2 regions of the Pantoea sp. X-Soil-YNGN-785 genome follow, and region 1 is predicted to be linked to the other one. Evidence: predicted binding sites of a transcription regulator. Region 1 holds the regulator's gene; the other holds the start of a gene.
What was found. Region 1 encodes CRP, which controls carbon source genes, mostly activating them, when cyclic AMP is high. Its sites were predicted from a motif close to ATGTGANNNNNNTCACAT; they were not measured.

Region 1 (4,997 bases):
TACGCTGCCGGTTAATCTGGCGCAGCTAAAAGCACTGCGGCGACTGCGCGATTTTGATGATGCGATTACTGCCCGTGCCCACGGTTTTGTCGATGCAGCCGATTACTATCATCGTGCCAGCGCCATGCCCTGGCTGAAGCACGCAGAGAAACCGCTGCTGATCATCCACGCCAAAGACGATCCTTTTATGAGTGATGAGGTGATCCCGCACAGCAGCCAATTATCTGCCACTATTACTTATCAACTGACACCACACGGCGGCCACGTCGGTTTTGTCGGCGGGACATTACGCCAGCCCGAAATGTGGCTGGAACAGCGCATCCCGCAGTGGATCGCCCCTTTTCTGGATAACTGATCTCGTGATTATTCCCTGGCAACAGGTCTCTCCTGAGACCCTTGAAAATCTGATTGAAACCTTTGTGCTGCGAGAAGGCACTGACTATGGCGAGCATGAACGTAGTCTGCTGGACAAGGTGGCTGATGTGCGACGCCAGCTGGAAACCGGTGAAGTGGTGCTGGTATGGTCGGAACTGCATGAATCGGTCAATATCATGCCGCGCAAAGAATTTCGTGGCTGATGCACCCGGCACCCTTTCATGATAACAATGCTCATCGTCCGACCTCACAGGGAGCTTTTCTATGTCTGCACGTCATCCCATTATCGCGGTGACCGGTTCCAGCGGCGCAGGAACCACCACTACCAGCCTGGCATTCCGCAAAATCTTTCAGCAGCTTGACCTGCATGCGGCGGAGCTTGAAGGTGACAGCTTTCATCGCTTTACCCGCCCGGAAATGGATATGGCGATTCGTAAGGCGCGCGATCTGGGACGTCATGTCAGCTACTTCGGCCCGGAAGCCAATGACTTTGGCCTGCTGGAGCAGAGTTTTAAAGAGTATGGTCACAGCGGGCAGGGGCAGTCGCGTAAATATCTGCACACCTACGATGAGGCGGTGCCGTGGAACCAGGTGCCCGGCACCTTTACGCCCTGGCAGCCGTTACCGCAGAACACCGATATTCTCTTCTATGAAGGGCTGCACGGCGGTGTGGTGACGGCGCAGCACAACGTGGCGGAACAGGTCGATCTGCTGGTGGGTGTGGTACCGATTGTTAACCTGGAGTGGATTCAGAAGCTGGTGCGCGACACCGGCGAGCGCGGTCATTCACGTGAAGCAGTGATGGATTCCGTGGTGCGCTCAATGGAAGATTACATCAACTACATCACGCCCCAGTTTTCACGCACCCATATCAACTTTCAGCGCGTTCCAACCATTGATACCTCCAACCCGTTCGCAGCCCGCGCCATTCCGTCACTGGATGAGAGCTTTGTCGTGATTCACTTTCAGGGGCTGGAGGACATTGACTTCCCGTACCTGCTGGCAATGCTGCAGGGTTCGTTTATTTCGCACATAAATACGCTGGTGGTGCCTGGCGGCAAAATGGGGCTGGCGATGGAGTTGATCATGGGCCCGCTGGTGAAGCGGCTGATGGAAGGTAAACGGATTGAGTAAGAGGCCAGCAAAAAACCCTCAGATAGCAGATGCCTTTCGCAAAAATGTCAAACCGGCTTTTCTGCGGATAAAGGCTTACTGCTGAGCAGGCTTCAGGGAGCATACGCCTTTCGCAAAGATGCAAAACCGCCATCCCTGGCCCGCTATGCTTTGCTACAGGCGTATGCTCCCTTCGCTTCACGTCCGGCAACCGCATCCGGTTTCAGTAAGACCGCTACAGACAAACCATGGGCACAAAGAATCTGACAGCAATAGATAAGCTCAACACGCAGGGAACCGGGTCAGAAGAGGAAAGCGTCCCGCGCCAGGGACAAAAACGCCGGGAGCGTTTTTGAACAACGCAACGCGTTGGCCCGGCTACGGACGCACCTCAGGGATGAGGTGCGTAATTGCGCGGGCCGAGCATGCCATGGATGGCGGTTTTTGCGTCTTTCCGATCTGACCCGGTTCTCTGCGCAGGCACAGTCTTAAAGCAACCTGCAGCAGACACTGGAAGTGAAGTTAGCAGGTCTGCAATGACTACAGCTCAACCACCTCATAGCTATGCGTAATCGTCACACCTTTACCCAGCATGATGGCCACAGAGCAATATTTTTCCGCCGAAAGATCGACGGCGCGTGAGACCGCTTTATCCTGGAGCGCTTTTCCACTCACGATAAAATGCAGGTTGATGTGCGTAAAGATTCGCGGCGCCTCTTCACGACGTTCTGAGGTCAGTTTTACTTCACAATCAGCCACATCGTTGCGGCCTTTTTGCAGAATTGAAACCACGTCAATCGCGCTGCATCCGCCCGCCGCCATCAGCACCATCTCCATTGGGCTGGGCGCTTTATCACCCGAATTCCCATCCATCAGTATCTGATGGCCGGATGAGGATTCTCCGAGGAATGTCAGCCCTTCTACCCATTTCACTCTTGCCTGCATGATTTTTGCTCCGGAATACGCTGTTTTGTCGCCAGAGTACGCTTTCACCTGGTAAACAGCAATCCAGAGAAATCCGCCCGTAGCTGAAGCGAGACAACAGAAGACAGTCGGCAAAAGCTGTGCTACAAACAGTGCTGAAAATATTTTTCGTCACCCGATGGCGAAGCCGGGAAGAATGATGCGCACTGCGCCTGATGCGGCCCGAATAATTTCCTGAAAAGGAAACGCTTGAAGCTTTCACCGCCTGACAGGGAAAACTGCCCCCTGTATTTTGGGCACGATTACAACAGAGGATAATAGCGAATGGTTCTCGGCAAACCGCAAACAGACCCTACACTCGAATGGTTCCTGTCCCATTGCCATATTCACAAGTATCCATCCAAAAGTACGCTGATTCACCAAGGTGAAAAAGCAGAAACGCTTTACTACATCGTGAAAGGTTCCGTCGCGGTTCTGATTAAAGATGAAGAAGGCAAAGAGATGATTCTTTCCTACCTGAATCAGGGCGATTTTATTGGTGAGCTTGGCCTGTTCGAAGAAGGTCAGGAGCGCAGCGCCTGGGTACGTGCGAAAAGCGCGTGCGAAGTAGCGGAGATTTCTTACAAGAAATTCCGTCAGCTGATCCAGGTTAACCCCGACATCCTGATGCGACTCTCCTCGCAGATGGCGCGTCGCCTGCAGGTCACGTCTGAAAAAGTGGGTAATCTCGCTTTCCTCGATGTCACCGGACGCATTGCACAGACTCTGCTTAACCTGGCGAAGCAGCCAGATGCCATGACGCATCCCGACGGCATGCAAATTAAAATCACTCGTCAGGAAATTGGCCAGATTGTGGGTTGTTCACGTGAAACCGTGGGCCGTATTTTGAAGATGCTGGAAGATCAGAACCTGATCTCCGCACACGGCAAAACTATCGTCGTTTACGGCACCCGCTAATTCCTGTCATCCACGGCGTGATGGCAACATCACGCCGTTATTGTTTGTGTTGGGCCGATGTGGCGTCGAATCATTTACCATCCTGAAGTTAACTACGCCTTGCGACAAACGCTGGTGCTCTGTCTGCCGGTGGCGCTGGGCTGGCTGGCTGGCGACCTGCAAAAAGGTCTGCTGTTCTCGTTAGTGCCCGCCTGCTGCAATATCGCCGGTCTTGATACTCCGCATAAACGCTTCTTCAAACGTCTGATTGTAGGCGGCAGCCTGTTTGCCCTCGGCAGTTTTCTGATCCAGTGGCTCACCCTGCATGCGATTCCACTGCCGCTGATCCTCTTCGCTATGCCTTTGCTGCTTGGCGTCACCGGTGAGATCAGCCCGCTGCATGGTCGCCTGCTGCCCGGCACCCTTATTGCCGCCATCTTTACCCTCAGCCTGATTGGCCGCATGCCCATCTATGTCACTCCGCTGCTCTATATCGGCGGCACGCTCTGGTATGGGGTATTTAACTGGTTCTGGTTCTGGCTGTGGAAAGAGCAGCCGATGCGTGAGAGCCTGAGCCTGATCTACCGCGAGCTGGCCAACTACTGCGACGCCAAATATACCCTTCTGACGCAGCTGACCGATCCCGAAAAAGCGCTGCCGCCGCTGCTGGCTCACCAGCAGAAAGTGGTCGATCTGATCAACACCTGTTATCAGCAGATGCACATGCTGTCGGCAAGCCGCGATCACAGCCATAAGCGGCTGACGCGCGCTTTTCAGGTGGCACTCGATCTGCAGGAGCATATCTCGGTCAGCCTGCACCGCCCGGAAGAGGTGCAAAAGCTGGTGGAGCAGAGCCATGCTGAAGCGGTGATCCGCTGGAATGCCAAAACCATCTCGGCCCGACTGCGGGTACTGGCGGATAACATCCTTTATCACCAGTTACCCGACCGCTTTGCGATGGATAAACAGCTCGGCGCGCTGGAGAAAATCGCCCATCAGCACCCCGATAATCCGGTGGGTAACTTCTGTCTTTATCACTTCAACCGCATTGCGCGCGTGCTGCGCACCCAGAAGCCGCTTTACCAGCGCGACCTGATGGCAGACCGCCAGCGCCGCCTGCCGCTGTTACCGGCGCTGCGCAGTTATCTCTCGTTTCGCTCGTCGGCGCTGCGCACGGCGGGTCGCTTTGCGGTGATGCTGATGCTGGGCAGTGCGCTGGCGCTGTTCTTCAACATCCCTAAGCCCTACTGGATCCTGATGACCATTATGTTCGTCAGCCAGAACGGCTACAGCGCTACCCGCGTCCGTATCCAGCACCGGGCGCTGGGCACCTTTGCAGGACTGGTGATTGCGGCTGCCACGCTGCGGCTGGCGGTGCCGGAGTCACTGGTACTGCTGATCATGCTGGCGATCACCTTTATCAGCTATCGCTTTACCCGCCAGTTCTATGGCTGGTCGATGATTGGTTTTACGGTCACGGCGGTTTACTCGCTGCAACTGCTGTCACTGAATGGCGCACAGTTTCTGCTGCCGCGACTGATGGATACGCTGATGGGCTGTCTGATCGCCTTTGGCGGGATGCTGTGGCTGTGGCCGCAGTGGCAGAGCGGCTTACTGCGGCAAAACGCCCACGACGCGCTGGAAACCTA
Region 2 (4,997 bases), 1.1 Mb from region 1:
CCAGCACCACCGCATCGCCCGCCCGGACAAAACTGGCGGCGCATGCGGCGATCGCCTGCTTCTCGGCCAGGTTTCGCTGCATCTTCTCCAGCGTGGTCGGCTGGGCAGGAATAAAACGATTCAGGGTGACGCCGCCATGACTGCGGCTGATCACGCCCTCTTTATCCAGCTTAATTAAATCACGTCGAATCGTGGCGGGTGAGGCGGAAATCGCACTGACCAGTTGCTCAACAGTCACCAGATTATGGCTTTTCAGGTAATCCATAATCTGGTCAAGACGGCTCTGTCCCTTCATATTTCCCTATGCGAGCTGCATCGCGAGTTTAATCGAGATCGCCATGCTGTCAGACTTCGCTTTACCTGTCCAGGCGATATCAAATGCCGTGCCGTGGTCAGCAGAGGTGCGGATAAACGGCAGGCCTGCGGTAATGTTCACGCCATCATAGAAGCCCAGCAGTTTAAGCGGGATGTGCCCCTGATCATGGTACATCGCCACCACCATGTCATAGCGTCCATCCTGGCACTGCAGAAACACCGTGTCCGGCGGGCAAGGCCCGGAGACATCAATCCCCTGCGCTTTCATCGCCTCAATCGCGGGGGCAACGGTGGTGATCTCCTCGTCGCCAAACAGCCCGTTCTCACCAGCGTGCGGATTAACACCCGCGACGGCGATACGCGGGGCGCTGTAGCCGACACGACGCAGGAAGGTATCCGCCAAACCAATCACGGTTTTAATGCGTGTCTGGTTGAGCGTGTCGAGGAACTTACGCAGCGCAATATGGGTTGTGACATGAATGACTTTCAGCTTATCGGTATAGAGCACCATAGCGTAATCTTTGGTGTCAGTCAGGTGCGCCAGCAGTTCGGTGTGCCCCGGATAGAGATGGCCCGCCGCATGCATCGCCTCTTTATTCAGCGGCGCGGTAGCAATGGCATGCACCTCACCGGCCAGCGCCAGTTCGGTGGCCCGCTTCACGCAGCGCCACGCCAGATCCCCGGCCTCTTTCTGTACCACGCCAGGTTTCAGCGCGTCCGGATCGGCCAGCGGCTCATCGATCACATTGATAATGCCGGGCGCAAACCGTGCATCCTGTACCCGATCCAGCACCCGCAGCTCGGCCTGCGGGGTGATGTTCATCGCCATAATGCGGCGCAGCGTACTGGCACAGCCAATCACCACGGCAGGAATGCCGTTCAGCTCACCTTCAGAGAGCGCTTTGATGATGATTTCCGGGCTGATGCCCGCCGGATCGCCCATGGTGATCGCAATAATTTTACTCACTCGACTTCTCCTCAATAAAACCAATGGCTGCTACCAGGGTATTTTCATCACCAAAGCCACCCGCTTTGGTCATCACCGGCAGAGTAAATTCACTGTTAAGCAGGACCCCGTGCGGCACACAGCCCGCCACCAGACCCTGAATTTTAAAGCCGCTGGCCCCCAGCGCCTGAGCAACGGCTATCGCCACGTCGCCACCCGACAGATAGAGCGCATGCGGCAGCTGTGCCCGGCACAGACTCAGGGTCATTTCGCCCAGCAGCTGACAGATCGCCTCACCCAGCTGCTGGCGCGTCACGCTGTGCTGCTGGCAGAGATCCTCGATCGCGTGTCGCTGGGATTCATGCTGGCAGGTACGGATCACCGTGTGGCGACCGGCACGCAGTGCGGCAGCCGCCTGTTCAATCCAGCTATCCCGGCCACACCAGGCGGGCTGCTGAAACAGCTGACGAATATCAACATCCACGATTTCCACTGCCTGCTGGTTAAGCAGCGTGGCGATCTGCTGCTCTGCCTGACGACTCATCGATCCCACCACCGCCAGCACAGGCCGCGAAGGACAAGAAGGACGAACTGAGAGCGCAGCACCCAGCGCATCGCTTAATCCGGCGGCCCCGACCAGCAGAGGCTTCTCTGCCAGCCGCGCCGCAGCGGTAATGAGTCGCGCCAGGTCGGCCTCCGTTTCGGCATCTACCACCACCACGCCCTGCGCAGCCGCCAGCACGGCATCCAGCCGATCGCTGCGCAGCGTGGCGAGATCGATCTCCATACCGTCGATCTGCATCTGATCGAGAATGCGGGCGCTGAGGATCGGGGTTTTGGGATCGCTGGCAAATTCGGTATCCGTCAGTAACCGCTGATTCACCCACACGCTGCCCTCACGTGTGGTGCGGCCCAGGCGCGGCACGGCCGGTGCCACCAGCGCCAGCCTTTTGCCGCTGGCGCGCAGTGCCGCCACCGTTTCAGCACCGACGTTGCCACGCAGCGTGGAGTCGATCTTTTTGAACAGCCAGCCCTGCTGAAACTGTGCCGCGTAATGCTGTACCACCTGCGTGACGCGCTCTGCCGCCTGACTGATGCTGACCGCCCGGCTGTCAGTACTGATTACCAGCACATCCGCCGCCTCGTCGGGCTGCGGCGCGGCGGTGCCGAACAGCACATGTACACGGGCATCGGCCTGTGCCAGTCCACTACCTGCATCGTTGGCACCGGTAAAGTCATCGGCGATGACCAGCACCGGGGTTTTCCATACTGATGAGCCCATCCTCACTCCTGTCAGGCTATTGCCGCTGCATTTGATTATAATCAATCATGATTGATTATATGTGAGCAAGTTCAAATTAATCGAAATCGATATGCCTTATAAAATTAGCCACAGAGAGTGACTGACATCGCATTGCGCTGAGCAAAATTAATCATCTGCTCAGTCATGACAGAAAAAAGGGTACGAAATGAACATTAACAGCACGGTGATTAGCGGTTATCAGGCGTTAAACGACATGCGCTATCTGCTGAGTGGCGTAACGACAGCGGTAGTGGTGACTGACCGGAACATTGAAGCGATTCCGGCGGTTCAGGCGCTGATGGGGCAACTCCGGGATCAGATTCCGCGTATCAGCGTGGTCAACAGCGTGCCGCCCGAGCCGAGCCAGCATGATGTGGCCGCTATTATAGAAACGCTCTCGCAGCGCCAGGCCGACATGGTGATTGGCATCGGCGGTGGCAGCGTACTGGATGTGGCGAAGCTGCTCTCGGTGCTGTGCATCGACGGAGCACCGTCGCTGGACGCCCTGCTGGCAGGCGAAAAACCGCAGCGTCGCACCCGTTCAATGCTCATCCCGACCACTGCTGGCACCGGTTCTGAAGCGACGCCGAATGCGATTCTGGCGATCCCGGAGAAAGAGACCAAAGTCGGCATTATTTCACCGGTGATGCTGCCCGATGTGGTAGCGCTGGTGCCGGAACTCACCACCAGCATGCCGCCGCACATCGCCTCGTCTACCGGCATTGATGCCCTGTGTCACCTGATTGAGTGCTTCACCGCCAACGTGGCTAACCCGGTCAGCGACAACTATGCGCTGATTGGGATGAAGAAGCTGTTCGCGAATCTCGAAACCACGCTGCACGAGCCGGAGAATCTGCAGGCACGGCTGGAGATGCTCTGGGCCTCTTATTATGGCGGCGCATCGATTGCCCATGCCGGGACGCATCTGGTGCATGCGATGTCCTATCCGCTTGGCGGCAAATATCACCTGCCACACGGCGTTGCCAACGCCATTCTGCTGGCCCCCTGCATGCGCTTTGTCCGTCCGGCCGCGGTGAGCAAATTCGCTCAGGCCTATGACCTGCTGCCCGACGCCGACGTCCGTTTAAGCGATGAAGAGAAATCACACGCGCTGGTCGACTACTTCACCGCGCTGGTTGCGCGGCTGCAGTTGCCTGCCAGCCTGGAAGCACTGGGCATCGGCCCGGATCACCTGCCTTATTTAGTGGAAGCGGCACTCGACGTGCAGCGCCTGATGAAAAACGTGCCCATGGCGGTCACCGCCGACGATGTGCGCGCCGTCTATCTGACGCTGTTCCCTTCCTGCCAGGCGTAATGAGGATTGTCATGAATAAGAAAATCAACGGCGTACTGACCGCCATCGTCACCACCTTCGATCGTGAAGGTGCCTTTGATCCGGTGAGACAGCGTGAGCAGGTCAGACGCCAGATCAACGCCGGAAACGGCATCTTCTGTGGCGGCACCAACGGCGAATTCTTTGTGCTGAACGAGCAGGAGAAGATCGCCGTCACCACCACCTGCGTCGATGAAGTCAACGGTCGGGCACCTGTGGTGGCGCACATCGGCGAGATTTCGACCCGTGAAACGATCCGGCTCGGCAAACAGATTGCCCGCCTGGGCGTGGATGCCGTCTCGGCGATCACGCCATGGTTTGTGCCGCTGAAACAGCAGGAGCTGATCGACCACTATCAGCGCGTAGCGGACGCGCTGACGGTGCCGCTGTTCCTCTACAACATTCCGGCGCGAACCGGCAATACCCTGCAGCCAGAGACTGTTCATACGTTGGCCGCGCACCCGAACATCATCGGTATTAAAGACTCCGCAGGCAGCTATGAAAGTCTGAGCGGATTTCTGCAGGCCACCGCCGACTGTGAGGGCTTTGATGTGCTGAACGGCCCTGACTCGCTGATTCATCAGGGATTTGTCGATGGCTGCTCCGCCTCCATTTCCGGGCTGGCAAACGTGGCACCGGAAGCGATTAATGCCATCTGGACGCGCTTCAGTGCCGGTGACATTGCCGGTTCGCATCAGGCACAGGAGAACGTCACCGGCCTGCGCACTGCGCTGTACAGCATCGGTTTCTCACCGGCCGCCGTGAAAAAAGCGGTCAGCCTGCAGGGCTTTGAGGTGGGTGAAAGCCGCTATGCGGTGCAGTTCAGCGCCGACGAGCAGCAGCAGATCCGTCAAATCGTGAACCACTACCTGCAATAACGTCCATCGCCTTTGTACCCTATCGGTCAGATGAGAACGAACCTGATGGTCGCCATCTGCCAGAACAATCGAGGTCATGATGAAAGCATTTTCAACTGAGAGCACCTTACTGATCGTCGGCATGGTGGTCGCCTATATCCTGTTCACAACCTGGTTGACCTGGCGGCTGCGCAGTAAAACCAGCGGCGACTTCATGGAAGGCTCCCGCGCCATGCCCGCCTT

Region 2: the regulator CRP is predicted to act here: its motif matches at 2,603-2,620, upstream of AC6I8E_RS03375 (iron-containing alcohol dehydrogenase).

Annotation. Positions count from the first base shown of each region.
Region 1 covers NZ_AP035942.1:3,606,382-3,611,378, forward strand. Annotated here, with positions in the region: gene AC6I8E_RS16845 (hydrolase) at 1-355, shown strand, start outside; gene AC6I8E_RS16850 (YheU family protein) at 360-578, shown strand; gene AC6I8E_RS16855 (phosphoribulokinase) at 640-1,509, shown strand; gene AC6I8E_RS16860 (OsmC family protein) at 2,029-2,433, opposite strand; gene crp (cAMP-activated global transcriptional regulator CRP) at 2,737-3,369, shown strand; gene AC6I8E_RS16870 (YccS/YhfK family putative transporter) at 3,427-4,997, shown strand, end outside.
Region 2 covers NZ_AP035942.1:767,127-772,123, reverse strand. Annotated here, with positions in the region: gene AC6I8E_RS03390 (DeoR/GlpR family DNA-binding transcription regulator) at 1-295, opposite strand, end outside; gene AC6I8E_RS03385 (D-threonate 4-phosphate dehydrogenase) at 302-1,282, opposite strand; gene dtnK (D-threonate kinase) at 1,275-2,543, opposite strand; gene AC6I8E_RS03375 (iron-containing alcohol dehydrogenase) at 2,731-3,879, shown strand; gene AC6I8E_RS03370 (dihydrodipicolinate synthase family protein) at 3,891-4,775, shown strand; gene AC6I8E_RS03365 (sodium:solute symporter family protein) at 4,855-4,997, shown strand, end outside.